One region of the Variovorax sp. RCC_210 genome, then DNA from elsewhere that is predicted to be linked to it. Evidence: predicted binding sites of a transcription regulator. Region 1 holds the regulator's gene; the other holds the start of a gene.
The links. The regulator LexA, encoded in region 1, represses DNA repair genes until DNA is damaged. The targets are predictions, from matches to a motif close to ACTGTATNNNNATACAGT.
Positions count from the first base shown of each region.

Region 2: recA (recombinase RecA) is a predicted target of LexA. The motif match lies at 3,858-3,875, and genes of this name have one in related genera.

Region 1 covers NZ_JBFUPJ010000001.1:888,881-896,234, forward strand. Annotated here, with positions in the region: gene AB6807_RS04360 (MFS transporter) at 1-944, opposite strand, end outside; gene AB6807_RS04365 (D-2-hydroxyacid dehydrogenase family protein) at 941-1,948, opposite strand; gene AB6807_RS04370 (hypothetical protein) at 2,119-2,496, opposite strand; gene lexA (transcriptional repressor LexA) at 2,635-3,318, opposite strand; gene AB6807_RS04380 (asparaginase) at 3,392-4,360, shown strand; gene adk (adenylate kinase) at 4,398-5,054, opposite strand; gene kdsB (3-deoxy-manno-octulosonate cytidylyltransferase) at 5,191-5,964, opposite strand; gene AB6807_RS04395 (Trm112 family protein) at 5,961-6,143, opposite strand; gene lpxK (tetraacyldisaccharide 4'-kinase) at 6,124-7,152, opposite strand; gene AB6807_RS04405 (ExbD/TolR family protein) at 7,153-7,354, opposite strand, start outside.
Region 2 covers NZ_JBFUPJ010000002.1:534,085-541,438, forward strand. Annotated here, with positions in the region: gene AB6807_RS10525 (transporter substrate-binding domain-containing protein) at 1-446, shown strand, start outside; gene AB6807_RS10530 (mandelate racemase/muconate lactonizing enzyme family protein) at 591-1,700, shown strand; gene AB6807_RS10535 (SRPBCC family protein) at 1,726-2,163, opposite strand; gene recX (recombination regulator RecX) at 2,144-2,605, opposite strand; gene recA (recombinase RecA) at 2,678-3,793, opposite strand; gene AB6807_RS10550 (MarR family winged helix-turn-helix transcriptional regulator) at 3,941-4,435, shown strand; gene AB6807_RS10555 (response regulator transcription factor) at 4,507-5,181, shown strand; gene AB6807_RS10560 (sensor histidine kinase) at 5,297-6,739, shown strand; gene AB6807_RS10565 (sporulation protein) at 6,750-6,947, opposite strand; gene AB6807_RS10570 (biotin--[acetyl-CoA-carboxylase] ligase) at 6,953-7,354, opposite strand, start outside.

The DNA of each region.
Region 1 (7,354 bases):
TTGGTCGCGAAGCAGCCCAGCCCCCAGGGCACCAGCACCACGGCCAGCCAGGCGAGCGAGGCGGCCAGCGGCCACAGCAGCAGGCTCAGCGTGATCAAGGCGGTCGTCGCCAGCACCATGCGCCCGGCGCCCACCCGGTCGATGTAGCGGCTGACCACCATGTTGCCGATCAGGCCGAATGCACCGAACAGCGCCCACACCACACTCAGCGAGGTCGCGTCCGCGCCGTAGTTCTGCTTGAGGATCGGCCCGAAATAACTCGACAGCACGAACTGCCCCGTGCCCTGCAGCGCGGTGACGCAGACGATGCCCATGAGCACCGGGCTGCGCAGCACGCGCGACCAGGCGGCGGCGCTCAGCACGGCGGGGCGAATGGCGTTCGGCAGGGTGAGCCAGATCGATGTCGCGCTCGCGACACTGAGCGCCGCGATCACCATGAACGCCACGCGCCAGCCCAGGTGCCCGCCGATGAGCGCGCCAATGGGCAGGCCCAGCACCGATGCGATCGACCAGCCGAGAAAAACGAAGGTCACGGCGCGCCCGCGCTGCTCGGGCGGCACCAGCAGGCCGGCACAGGCGGCCGCTTGCGGCGTGAAGATGGCCGGCGCGATGACCGTGAGCATGCGAACCGGGAGCAGGGCGCCAAAGCTCGGCATCAGTGCGGCGAGCATGTGGCCGGCGGCGTACCAGAGCATGGTGAGCGCGAGCAAGCGGCGGCGGTCCCAGCCTGCGACCGCCGCGGCCAGCAGCGGCGCGCCGACGCACATCACCGCCGCGGCGGCCGTGATCAACTGGCCCGCCGTGGCAACGCTGACGGACAGCGAACTGCTGATTTCATTGAGCGTGCCCGGCACCACCATCACCCCGGTGCCGATCACGAAATTGCCCACGAGCAGCGCCCAGAGCGCGCGTTGCGACGCGCGCCGCGGCGCGGCCGGGCTCAACGGCGGACCTGCAGCGCGCCCGGGTTCACGATGTTCGTGGGGTTGCCGTTGATGTAGCTCACGACGTTGTCGAACGCCTGGCCGAAGTAGCTCTCGTAGCTTTCCTGCTCGACGTAACCGATGTGCGGCGTGCAGATGCAGTTCTCCAGGCGCAGCAGCGCGTGGCCCTGCAGCGGCGGCTCGCTCTCGAACACGTCGATGGCGGCGAGGCCGGGGCGGCCGCGGTTGAGCGCGGCGAGCAGGGCATCGGCCTCGACCAGTTCGGCGCGCGACGTGTTGACGAACAGCGCCGTCGGCTTCATGCGCGAGAGGTCTTCCAGCGTGATGAGGCCGTTGGTTTCATCGTTGAGCCGCAGGTGCACCGACAGCACGTCGGCGGCGGCGAAGAACTCGTGCCGGTTCTGCGCCACCTGGAAGCCGTCGGAGCGCGCCTTGGCGCAGCTGGCTTCGCGGCCCCAGATGACGACCTGCATGCCGAAGGCCTGCCCGTAGCGCGCCACCAACTGGCCGATGCGACCGTAGCCCCAGATGCACAGCGTCTTGCCCTTGAGCACCGAGCCGAGCCCGAAGTTGGGCGGCATCGACGCCGACTTGAGCCCCGACTGCTGCCAGGCTCCGTGCTTCAGGTTGCTGATGTACTGCGGCAGCCGGCGCATGGCGGCCATGATGAGCGCCCACGTGAGTTCAGCCGGGGCCTGCGGCGAGCCGGAGCCCTCTGCCACGGCCACGCCGCGTTCGGTACAGGCCGCGACATCGATGTGACCGGCGATGCGTCCGGTCTGAGAAATGAGCTTGAGCTTGGGCAGCTTTTCGATGAGCTGGCGCGAGATCTGGGAGCGCTCGCGAATCAGCACGATCACGTCGGCGTCTTTCAGGCGAACCGACAGCTGCCCGATGCCCTTCACCGTGTTGGTATAGACCTTGGCCGCGTACGCGTCCAGCTTGGCTGCGCAGCGCAACTTGCGCACCGCGTCCTGGTAGTCGTCGAGGATCACAATGTTCATGGCGTGCCATTGTGCCTCGCAGCATCGGCACGACGCACCTGTGAACGTTTGGATACCCGGCCCGCACGGCTTGCCAAGCGGCTTGCCGGGCGCCTTCGCAGGTGCTTGCGCCGCAGATTCGGGGCTTAGTGCCGCCCCAATGTCGGGCCGAGTGCTGGCTCGGTGCCAGCTCAGTGCAGGCGCGTCGAGCGGTGGGCCGTGGCCAGGGTTTCCGCGGTCTCGAGCGCGGCCAGCCGGTCGAGTTCGGCGCACACGTCGGCCATGCGGCCGGAGATCACGACACGGTCATTGCGTTGCTGCCCTTTGCCGTCGACCACTCGAACCACGCGCAGCGGACGCGCAGGGGCGGTGGCCACCGCAGGCGTGGTCATGCCGGCGCCGTTGCGGGAGGCGCAGGCAGGGCGCACCGCCACGTAGCGCAAGCCGGCGGAGCTATCGTTGTGGTCGAGATGGTCCCTGGCGTGGGGCCGGCGTGCCGGGATCAGTCTGTTGGCCAGCGATTGCAGCGGCATCCAGAAATCAGCGATGGCGAGGAGGGCGATTCCCATGTGAACTCCAAAAAAGTATGAGGTTGAACACAGGCAGGATTTCTTGAATCGGCTGCGACAGGGTGATGGCGACTCTTCGCCATACGCCCGCCACCTGTCGCGGCCGGATGAGGTGCTGCTGGCAGCAGGCCGTAAGGCCTACATCAGCATGGTGTTGCGAATGAGCCCGACAGCGAGGCCTTCGATTTCGAAAGGCTCGCCTGGCTGCACGATGATGGTCGGGTAGTCGGGGTTCTCGGCGTGCAGCTCGATGACCTGCTTGTTGCGCTTCAGGCGCTTCACGGTCACTTCTTCGCCCAGCCGCGCCACCACGATCTGGCCGTTGCGCGCTTCCTTGGTGGCCTGCACGGCGAGCAGGTCGCCGTCCATGATGCCGGCGTCGCGCATCGACATGCCGCGCACCTTCAGCAGGTAGTCGGGCTGGCGCTGGAACAAGGTGTTCTCGACGTAGTAGGTCTGGTCGACATGCTCTTGCGCGAGGATGGGAGAGCCGGCTGCGACGCGGCCGATGAGCGGCAGCGCCAGCTGGGCCATGCCGGGCAGCGAAAGCGAGAACTGGCTGCCTTCGCGATGGCGTGTTTCGTTCAGCGAGCGCAGGGCGTCGCCCTTCAGGCGAATGCCGCGCGAGGTGCCGCTGACAAGCTCGATGACGCCCTTGCGCGCCAGGGCCTGCAGGTGTTCTTCGGCGGCGTTGGCCGACTTGAACCCGAGCTCGTTGGCAATTTCGGCACGCGTGGGTGGCGCACCGGTGCGTGCGATGGCGCTCTGGATCAAGTCCAGGATCTGCTGCTGGCGGGCTGTAAGCTTCACTGCGAACTGCATATGTGGTTCCTTGCGGCACTGGCTAGATATCCAGTACCTGTATTTTTAACCAGTTTTTTAAAGTTGACAAGTGATGGTCAATTCCCTTTCGCCTGAAGTGCGTCGCGTGGTGGTCCTGGGCACCGGCGGCACCATCGCCGGCAAGGCCGCCAGCAGCGGCGACAACATCGGCTACACGGCGGGGCAAGTGGGTGTTGCAGACCTGCTTGGCGGCATCGATGCGCCTACGGGCGTGGCATTGGTGGCGGAGCAGGTGGCGCAGCTCGACAGCAAGGACATGTCCTTCAGCGTCTGGCAGAAGCTGGCGCAGCGTTGCGCGCATTGGCTGGCGCAGGCTGACGTGGCGGGCATCGTCATCACGCACGGCACGGACACCCTGGAGGAGACCGCGTTCTTCCTGCACTCGGTGCTCGTCGCAAGCAAGCCGGTGGTCCTCACCTGCGCGATGCGGCCCGCGACGGCGCTGGCGCCCGACGGGCCTCAGAACGTGCGCGATGCGATCAGCGTCGCATCCACGCCGGGTGCGCGGGGCGTGATGGCTGTGTGCGCCGGAACGATCCACGGCGGCCTGGACATCCAGAAGACGCACACCTACCGGCTCGATGCGTTCGCGTCAGGCGATGCCGGGCCGCTGGGCTACGTGGAAGAGGGCGAGGTGCGGTTGGTTCGCGCGTGGCCCGAGGCTGCTGCATCGCAGTTGTCGAAGATCTTCGACGCCGCTGTCGTGCAATGGCCGCGCGTGGAAATCGTGATGAGCCACGCCGGTGCGAGCGGGGCCGTGGTCGAGGCGCTGGTGCAGGTACAGGCGAAGGGCGTCGATCCGCTGCGAGGGCTGGTGTTGGCCGCCACCGGCAACGGCACGCTGCATCACGCGCTCGAAGAAGCGGCGCTGAAGGCGCAGTCCGACGGAATTGCCATCGTTCGTGCGACGCGTTGCGTGAACGGGCGCATCCTGCCGAAGGCAGGCGACCAGTTCCGCGATGCGGGCGCGCTGACGCCCGTGAAGGCGCGCATCGCGCTGATGCTGGAACTGCTCGGGTAACGTAAAAAAGCCGCCCTGCGAGAGGGCGGCTGCGAGATCAGCTGCTAAGTGCGGCCAGCGCACGCTGCGTGATTTCGTCGACCGTGCCCACGCCCTTGATGGCGCGGTATTTCGGCGCGGCGGCCGGGTCGGTGTTGGCCCAGGCCGAGTAGTAGTCCACCAGCGGACGCGTCTGCTGGCTGTACACGTCCAGGCGCTTGCGCACGGTTTCTTCCTTGTCGTCTTCGCGCTGGATCAGTTCTTCACCGGTCACGTCGTCCTTGCCTTCCACCTTGGGCGGGTTGAACTTGACGTGATAGGTGCGACCCGAAGCCGGGTGCGAGCGGCGGCCGCTCATGCGTTCGATGATGTCGCCGAAGGGCACATCGATCTCGAGCACGTAGTCGAGCTTGACGCCCGCCGCCTTCATGGCGTCCGCCTGCGGAATGGTGCGCGGGAAGCCGTCGAACAGGAAGCCGCTGGCGCAGTCGGCCTGCGCGATGCGTTCCTTCACCAGGTTGATGATCAGGTCGTCGCTGACCAGTGCGCCCGCATCCATGACAGCCTTGGCCTGCAGTCCCAGGGGGGTGCCAGCCTTGACCGCGGCGCGCAGCATGTCGCCGGTCGAGATTTGCGGAATGCTGTATTTCTGGCAAATGAAGGCCGCTTGCGTGCCTTTGCCCGCCCCGGGCGCGCCCAGCAAAATTAGTCTCATGGTGTCCTCGGACGGTTCTTAGATTTTGTGTCGCACCCAGCGTCGGCCTCATGGCTGGGCCAGGCGGAATTGCTTCGAGGATAGCATGCGTGCCCTCGAGAAAATCTCCGCACTTCCCGCAGGCCGGGCGGCTTTCTCAGGCGCTGGGCCGAGCGGCAAAGACGGCGCGCACGCGCGCGAGGTCTTCCGGCGTGTCGATGCCCGGGCCGGGCGCGACATGGCTCACATGCACCGCGATCCGGTGCCCGTGCCACAGCGCGCGCAGCTGTTCCAGCGCCTCGGTGCCCTCGACGGGCGCCGCCGGCAGCAACGGAAACTTGCGCACGAAGCCCGCGCGATAGCCGTAGATGCCGATGTGACGCAGCGGCGCCGGCGTGGGCAGCACGGCGGGCGCATCGCCGTGTGTCGAGCCGTCGCGCCACCACGGAATGGGCGCGCGGCTGAAGTACATGGCGTTGCCTTGTGCGTCGAGCACGGCCTTCACCACGTTCGGGTTCATGAAGTCTGCGATCGAATCGATCTCGTGCGCCGCGGTGCTCATGGCCGCTTCGCTGTGCGAGGCCAGCGTGGACGCGACCGCGTCGATCAACGCAGGGTCGATCAGCGGTTCGTCGCCTTGCACATTCACCACGATGTCGTCGCCGTCGAGGCCCAGTTGCTCGCAGGCTTCGGCCAGCCGGTCGGTGCCGCTGGGGTGGTCCTGGCGGGTGAGGACGGCTTCGATGCCGTGCGCCTTGCAGGCCTCGATGATCGAGGCGTCGTCGCCGGCGACCACCACGCGCGCGGCGCCCGATTCGGCCGCGCGCTGCGCCACGCGCACCACCATGGGCAGGCCGGCGATATCGGCCAGGGGTTTGTTGGGAAGCCGTGTCGACGCCAGGCGCGCCGGCACCAGAACGGTGAAGCTCACAGGCCGAGCTCTTCGTCGGACAGCGTGCGCGCCTCGTTCTCGAGCAGCACCGGAATGCCGTCGCGCACCGGGTAGGCAAGGCGCGCGCTGCGCGAGCAGAGCTCCTGCTTCTCGGGGTTCCAGGTCAGCGGACCTTTGGTGACGGGGCAGACGAGCAGTTCAAGCAGCTTGGTATCCATCGGGCGATGATAGCTTTGCGTCGAGCGCGTTGAAGAATTCAGGGGAGGGCGCGAACTCCAGCGGCACGGCCAGCGCGTCGGGCGCCCGGCGCCAGAGTTTGACGGCGTCCTTTTCGGTGCAGACGAGCGTGTGGCCGGGTGCGTCCGGGCGTTGCCAACCGTCGAAGTCGTGGTGATCGGGCAAGGCGATGGTCTCGGCGAGCGTCAGGCCGCGTGCGCGCAGCATGTCGAAGAAAGCCTCGGGCCGCGCAATGGCCGCCAAGGCAATCACCGGGCGCCCGACGAGTGAATCCAACGGCACGCGCGAGCCGTCGTGTACCAGCGCCTCGTTCGCCAGTCGCCGCGTCGCGGTGGACCCGCCGGCAAAGGCTGGCCGCGCGCCGCTGTGCAGCACCAGGTCGACCTTGCGCGGCCAGGCTTCGCGCAACGGCCCGGCAGGCAGCCGCCAGCCATTGCCGATGCCGCGGTCATCGAACACGCAAATCTCTATGTCGCGCGCCAGCGCCAGGTGCTGCAGCCCGTCGTCGCTGACGATCACCTGCGTGGCCGGATGCCGGGCGAGCAGGGCACGCGCGGCCTCGATGCGCTTGCGCGCCACGAACACGGGCGCTCGGGTTGCGTGATGAATCAGTGCGGGCTCATCACCCACGTCCAGCGGGTCGCTGTCCGCGAGCACTTCGCGGCAGTCGTCGGTGCGTCGGCCGTAGCCGCGCGAGACCACGCCCACCTGCAGCCCGCGTGCGCGCAAGTGCTGCACGACGGCCATTACCACCGGCGTCTTGCCCGCGCCGCCCGCTATCACGTTGCCGACCACGATGACGGGCACCGGCACCCGCTCCGTCCGCAGCCACCCGAGGCGATAGAGCCCCGTGCGCATGGCGAAGATGGCGGCGTACAGCAACGACAGCGGCCACAGCAGGCAGGCCAGGGGGCCATGCCGCAGCCAGGCACTCTGCAACCGCGAGGCCCGCGGCGCGGCGCTGCTGCCGTGGCCTTCGGAAGACGGCACTCAGTGCCCGGCTTGTGCCGTCGACTGGGCGGCGAAGGTGATCTGCATCAGGCCGGCACGGCGTGCGGCCTCCATGACCGTGATCACGGCCTGGTGCGGGCTGGTGGCGTCGGCGCTGATGATCACCACGCTGTCCTTGCCGCCGGTGGCTGCGGCGGCAAGCGCGGTGGCCACGGTCTCGACATTGCGGTCGGGCAGCGGG
Region 2 (7,354 bases), on a different contig from region 1:
CCGCCATCCTGGCCGTGGTGGGCGCGCCCAAGGGCATGGCCATCAGCGGCCCGGCCGACCTGGCCGGCAAGAAGGTGATTGCCACGCGCGGCACCACCAACGACCAGGAGCTGACCAAGATCGTGCCGGCCGGCGCGCAGGTGATTCGCTTCGACGACGACGCCACCTCCATCACCGCCGTGGTGAGCGGGCAGGCCGACATCTTCGCGACCGCGCCGCCGCTGCTGAAGACCATCAACGAGAAGAACCCGGCCAAGCAGATGGAGCCCAAGTTCACCATGAAGGTCAACTTCCTGGCCATCGGCATGCGCAAGAACGAGCCGCGGCTGAAGGCCAGGCTCGACGAGTTCGTGAAGGCGCAGCTGAAAAGCGGCGAGCTGAACACCATCTACAAGAAGTTCCACGGCGCCGACCTGCCCGCCGACGTGACCCGCAACGGGGCCTGAAATGCCGGCCTCCCGGCTTTTCACTCCGCTTCGCTTCGTGTAATTCGCCACCTCCCGAGGAGGAGGAGGCGCGGCCCGCCTCGGGGCAGCCCGTCGGCGGCCCGGCGGCGGCCGCCTCGTCGGCTCTCTCAACAAAAGGCATTCATGGCAAAGATCGACCAGGTCGAGATCGCGCAGATCGACATCGCGCCCAAGGTCAGGCGCACCGACGCCATCCAGTCCTTCGTGACGCAGGAGACCGTGATGGTCACCGTGCGCTGCGACGACGGCTCGTCGGGCACGGGCTACACGTACACCATCGGCACGGGCGGCTCGTCCATCGTGGCGCTGCTGCACGACCACCTGGTGCCGCGCCTGATCGGGCGCGACCCGCAGCAGTACGAGGCCATCTGGCGCGACCTGTTCTTCCACACGCACGCCACCGCGGTGGGCGCCATCACCAGCCTGGCTCTGGCGGCCGTCGACACCGCGCTGTGGGACCGCAACGCGCGCGCGACGGGCCTGCCGCTGTGGCGCCTGGCCGGCGGCGCGCAGCCGCGCGTGCCGGTCTACACGACCGAGGGCGGCTGGCTGCACATCGAGCCGGCGCAGCTGGTGGAACAGACGCTGGCCGCGAAGGCCGAGGGATTCCTGGGCGCGAAGATCAAGGTCGGCAAGCCGCATGTGGCGCAGGACATCGCGCGCCTGTCGGCCGTGCGCGAGGCCGTGGGCGCGGACTTCGAGCTGATGGTGGACGCCAACCAGAGCTTCACCGTGGCCGAGGCCATTCGCCGCGCGCGCCAGTACGCGCCGCTGGACCTCGCGTGGTTCGAGGAGCCGATGCCGGCCGAGCACGTGCGCGGCCATGCGCAGCTGCTGGCCAGCACCAGCGTGCCGATCGCAGTGGGCGAGTCGATGTACCACCCCTCGCAGTTCGCGGAATACATCCAGCAGGGCGCCTGCTCCATCGTGCAGGCCGACGTGGCGCGCGTGGGCGGCATCACGCCGTGGCTGAAGATTGCGCACCTGGCCGAGGCGCACAACATCGCGATGTGCCCGCACTTTCTGATGGAGCTGCACGTGAGCCTGTGCGCGGCGGTGCCGAATGCGCGCTGGGTCGAATACATCCCGCAGCTCGACGACCTCACGACCAGCCGCTTGCGCATCGAGGGCGGCCACGCGGTGGCGCCCGAAACGCCGGGGCTGGGCATCGAGTGGGACGTCGACCAGCTGAAGGCGCGGCGCAAGTTCGCGCCGATCGTGGTGCGCGGCTGAAAACCGCGCGCGGGCTGCCCGGGGCTCAGGCTTCCAGCAGCGCGCGCAGCGCCAGCAGGTCGCGCGCGATCCACTGCGCATCGCGCTCGAAGGCCGCGTCGTCCATGTGCGGCTGGCGCAGCAGCGTGAACTGCAGCTCGCAGGCGTCGGGCCCGATGCCGATCACGCGAAACGGCAGGTACACCTCGGGCACGCCTTCGGGCGCGACCCAGTGGTCGAGCACGCCGAAGTCGTTGCGCGGCGCGAAGCGCATGCGGGCGTCGCCGCTCTCGGGCGTGCGCACGGTCCAGTGGTCGCCGTGCGGCACCAGCGAGCTCTTCGCGAGGCCGCTGGCCCAGTCGGGCAGGCGCCTGGGGTCGGCCGCGAACGCGTAGGCGCGGCGCCATTCGCAGGCCACGCGCAGCGTGACGACACGCGACTGCACCGACTGCGGATTGAGGTCTTCATTCGTCTGCTGTTTCATCGAAGTTGCTCCTGAGGACCTTGGACACGACAGCGCCGGAGAACCCGCGCGCCATCAGGAATCGCATCTGCTTCGCCCGCTCCTTGGCGTCGGCGGGCGGTGCCTCGAAACGGCGGCGCCACAGGGCGGTGGCGCGCTCGACCTCCGTCTCCTGCAGGCCGGCCACCGCCTCGGCGATGGCTTCGGGCGCGATACCCTTGGCCTGAAGCTCCTGCTTCACCCGCAGCGCGCCCGAACGGGCCGCGCGCTGGTTGAGCACCGAGGCCACCACGCGCGGCTCGCTGATGAAGTCCTTGGCCGCCAGCTCGTCGAGCGCCTTGGCCAGCGTGCCGGGCTCTTCTTCGTGCCGGGCGAGCTTGCGTTCGAGCTCCAGGCGCGAATGCTCGCGCTGGCTCAGCAGGCGCAGGGCGCGGCCTTTGAGGGACGGGGCGTTGAATGCCATGCGGGGGGTTGCTCGCGCGGCCCGCGTGCAACCGCGGCGCCGCGCCTGGGGCTTGTTCGGCCTTATTCGCCCTTATTCACCCTTGTCTGCCTTCTCGGCCTTGTCCGCCTTGGCCGCCTTCTGCGGCTTCTCGGGCGTGGCGCCGGCGTCGGCGGCCAGCAGCGGAATGCCCAGCGACTCGCGCACCTTGTTCTCGATCTCGCGCGACAGCTCGGGGTTCTCGCGCAGGAACTCACGGGCGTTGTCGCGGCCCTGGCCGATCTTCTCGCCGTTGTAGGCGTACCAGGCACCCGACTTGTCGACGATCTTGGCGGTCACGCCCATGTCGATCACCTCGCCTTCGCGGCTGATGCCCTCGCCGAACAGGATGTCGAACTCCGCCGTCTTGAACGGGGGGCTGACCTTGTTCTTCACCACCTTCACCTTGGTTTCGTTGCCGATGGCCTCGTCGCCCTTCTTGATGGTGCCGATGCGGCGAATGTCCAGGCGCACCGAGGCGTAGAACTTCAGCGCGTTGCCGCCGGTGGTGGTTTCGGGCGAGCCGAACATCACGCCGATCTTCATGCGGATCTGATTGATGAAGATGACCATGCAGTTGGTCTTCTTGATGGTGGCGGTGAGCTTGCGCAGCGCCTGGCTCATCAGGCGGGCCTGCAGGCCGGGCAGCGAGTCGCCCATTTCGCCTTCGATTTCGGCCTTGGGCGTGAGCGCGGCGACCGAGTCGATGACGATCAGGTCGACGGCGCCCGAGCGCACCAGCGAGTCGACGATTTCGAGCGCCTGCTCGCCGGTGTCGGGCTGGCTGATCAGCAGGTCGGACAGGTTCACGCCGAGCTTCTGGGCGTATTGCACGTCGAGCGCGTGCTCGGCGTCGACGAAGGCGCAGGTGCCGGCCTGCTTCTGCATGGCGGCGATGACCTGCAGCGTGAGCGTGGTCTTGCCCGACGATTCAGGGCCGTAGATTTCGATCACGCGGCCGCGCGGCAGGCCGCCGACGCCCAGCGCGATGTCCAGGCCCAGCGAGCCGGTGGAGACCACCTGGATGTCCTCGAGCGCTTCGCCTTCGCCGAGCCGCATGATGGTGCCCTTGCCGAACTGCTTTTCGATCTGGGCCAGCGCGGCCTGCAGGGCCTTGGCTTTTTCACTGTTGGCGACCGAGATGCTTGCGCCCTTGACAACTGCGTCCATGTGGAAAACTCCTTGAATATCAACGGTTTGTGTGAGGTTTCATCCGATCTGCTTTTAACCACAGGCTGGATGCTTGAACAGTAGTGTAGGGGCTCGTTGGTTGGAGTAAACCCATTTTTTGGTCAGTTTGCTTTACCATTTAGCGCCATGTCCGAAGCCTCCATTTCCGCCTTTACTGCCGACCCCGACGCCTGGCGCCAGACCCACCTGGGCCGCCTGCTGGGCCACGCCATGCGCCGCTTCGACGAGCGCGTGCTGGAGCTGATGGCGCACGACGTCGACGTGCCGCTGGCGCTGTCGAACCTGGCGGCGCGCGCGCAGGTGAGCGCGGCGCACATCCACATCACACGGCACCTGGCGCGCGAGGGCTCGCGCCTGACCGAACTGGCCGAGCGCGCCGGCATGACCAAGCAGGCGATGGGCGCGCTGGTGGACCAGTGCGAGGCCTGGGGCCTGGTCACGCGCGGGCCCGACCCGCTGGACGCGCGGGCGCGGCGCGTGCTCTTCACCGCCGACGGGCTGGCCTGGCTGGACGCCTTCCGCAGCGCGGTGACGCAGGCGGAAAGCGAGTTCAGGAGCAGCGTGGGCAACGACATCGCCACCGTGGTAACCATCGGTCTGGAAGCCTATACAGCGGGCTAGACTCCGGCGAAGAGACAAATGTGAACGGTGCTGGCGTGGCGCCGCGCACCCACACAGGCCGGAGGTGGCGCATGCGGATTCTGATTGCCGAAGACGACCAGGTGCTGGCCGATGCCCTGCTGCGCAGCCTGCGCACCTCGGGCGCGGCGGTCGACCATGTGGCCAATGGCTCGCAGGCCGACACCGCGCTCATGACCCACGACGAGTTCGACCTGCTGATCCTCGACCTCGGGCTGCCCAGCCTGCACGGCATCGAGATCCTGAAGCGCCTGCGCGCGCGCGGCTCGCAGCTGCCGGTGCTGGTGCTCACGGCGGCCGACAGCGTGGAAGAGCGCGTGAAGGGCCTGGACCACGGCGCCGACGACTACATGGCCAAGCCCTTCAGCCTGCAAGAGCTGGAAGCGCGCGTGCGCGCCCTCACGCGGCGCGGCATGGGCACCACCAGCAACACCATCCGCCACGGCCCGCTGGTGTACGACCAGGGCGGGCGCGTGGCCACCATCGACGGCAAGATGGTCGAGCTGTCGGCGCGCGAACTGGGCCTGCTCGAGGTGCTGCTGCAGCGCGCCGGGCGGCTGGTGAGCAAGGACCAGCTGGTGGACCGCCTGTGCGAGTGGGGCGAGGAGGTGAGCCTGAACGCCATCGAGGTGTACATCCACCGCCTGCGCAAGAAGATCGAGAAGGGCCCGGTGCGCATCGCGACGGTGCGCGGGCTGGGGTATTGCCTCGAAAAGATCCAACCCTGATGCACCCTGACCTGCGGGAAATGCCGCGCAACCGGCTTCGCCGGGCCGCAGGCATCGCCCCCGGCAGGGGGCTGGCAAAACGACACGACGTGCGTGCAGCCCGGGGGCGAGCCAAGTGAAGCTGTTCCAGCGCGCCCAGCGCTCCCTGTTCGGCGAGATCCTCGACTGGATGCTCACGCCGCTCTTGCTGCTGGTGCCGGTGAGCATCGGCGTGACCTGGCTGGTGGCGCAGGGCATTGCCAACGCGCCCTTCGACCGCGCGCTGGAGCACAACGTGAAGGCGCTGGCCGAGCTGGTCACGGTGAAGGAGGGGCACACGCAGTTCGTGCTGTCGCAGTCGGCGCGCGAGATCCTGCGGGCCGACGACGCCGGCCGCGTGTACTACCAGCTGCTCGACGGCCACGGCACGCTGCTGAGCGGCGAGCACGACATTCCGCAACCCAACCTCGACGAGCCGCTGCCGCCCAACCAGGTGTTCCTGCACAACAGCGACGTGCACGGCCAGCCGGTGCGCGTGGCCTCGATGTGGATCGCCAGCGGCACCGACGACGTGCCGCCCACGCTGCTGCAGCTGGCCGAGACGCGCGAGAAGCAGTCGGTGCTGGCGGCCGAGATCATCAAGGGCGTGCTGCTGCCGCAGTTCGCGATCCTGCCGCTGGCGGTACTGCTGATCTGGCTGGCGCTGGTGCGCGGCATCAAGCCGCTGTCGGTGGTGGAGGCGCGCATTCGCGAGCGGCGCCCGGGCGACCTGAGCCCGCTCGACGAATCGTCGGTGCCGCTGGAAGTGGTGCCGCTGGTGTCGTCGGTGAACGAGCTGCTCGACAAGCTCAACGACTCCATCGGCACGCAGAAGCGCTTCCTGGCCGACGCGGCGCACCAGCTGAAGACGCCGTTGGCGGGCCTGCGCATGCAGGCCGACCTGGCGCAGCGCGAGGGCGCCAATGCCGACGAGCTGAAGCAGTCGCTCAAGCAGATCGGCCGGGCCAGCAAGCGCGCCACGCACACCGTCAACCAGCTGCTGTCGCTGGCGCGCGCCGAAGGCAACAGCGCCAACGCGCACCACCAGCCCTGCGACCTGGCGCGGCTCACCATCGAGGTGGTGCGCGAGGCCGTGCCGCGCGCCATCGAAAAGCGCATCGACCTGGGCTACGACGGTGCCGAAGCCGGCGCGCCGGGCGTGGTGTTCGACGGCAACGCCACGCTGCTGAAGGAGCTGGTGCGCAACCTGGTCGACAACGCGATCAACTACACGCCCTCGACGCCCGAGCGGCCGGGCCTGATCACGGTGCGCGTGCTGGCCGACCCCTTCGGCCACGTGCAGCTGCTGCAGGTGGAAGACAACGGCCCCGGCATTGCCGAGACCGACCGCGAGCTGGTGTTCGAGCCGTTTTACCGCGTGCTCGGCAACGAGGCCGACGGCTCGGGGCTGGGGTTGCCGATCGTGCGGGAAATTGCGAACCAGCACCGCGCGCAGGTGAAGCTGGAGGATGCGCACCCGGGCAAGCACCCACCGGGGGCGTTGTTCACGGTGCGCTTCGAGGGCGAGGCGCCAACCTGATCGCGCGGGGTCAGGGCGCCGTCGAGGCGGGCTTGGCGTCCTTGCGCAGCTGCAGCCACTCGGGGTGGATCTGCCGCGCCATGCGTTGCGGCTCGCGCTCGCTGAGGCCCGCGGGCGCCAGGCCGAAGCCGGCCAGGTCGCCGCGCGCCCACAGGAAGTAGGCCGCGTTGGCCAGCAGCAGCACGACGAGCGACACGCGCAGCTTCATGGCGACTAGAAAGCCATGCCGCGAGGGCGCACGCTCACTTCGTCGCTGGAGATGAGCTGCAGGCCGGCGTCGGTGCGCACCTGCAGCTCGCCGCCCCAGGCCACGCCTTCGCACAGGCCGGCGGTGCCGTCGCTGAGCGCCACCTCGCGCCCGCGCAGCACGTCGCGCGCGGCAAAGCGTTCGGCGAACGGGCCGAAGCCGCGGGCTTCGAACTCGCGCACGGCGCGAACCAGCGGCTCGGCCAGCTCGGCCAGCACGTCGGGCGCATGGGCGTCCGGGCGCCATTGGCGCAGCCATGCCGGCGGCGTGCGCATGCCGTCGGCGTCGCGCGCGCCGATGTTCAGGCCGATGCCGATCACCAGGTAGCGCGCCGCGTCGGCACGCCCGGTGGAGGGCATCGCGGTCTC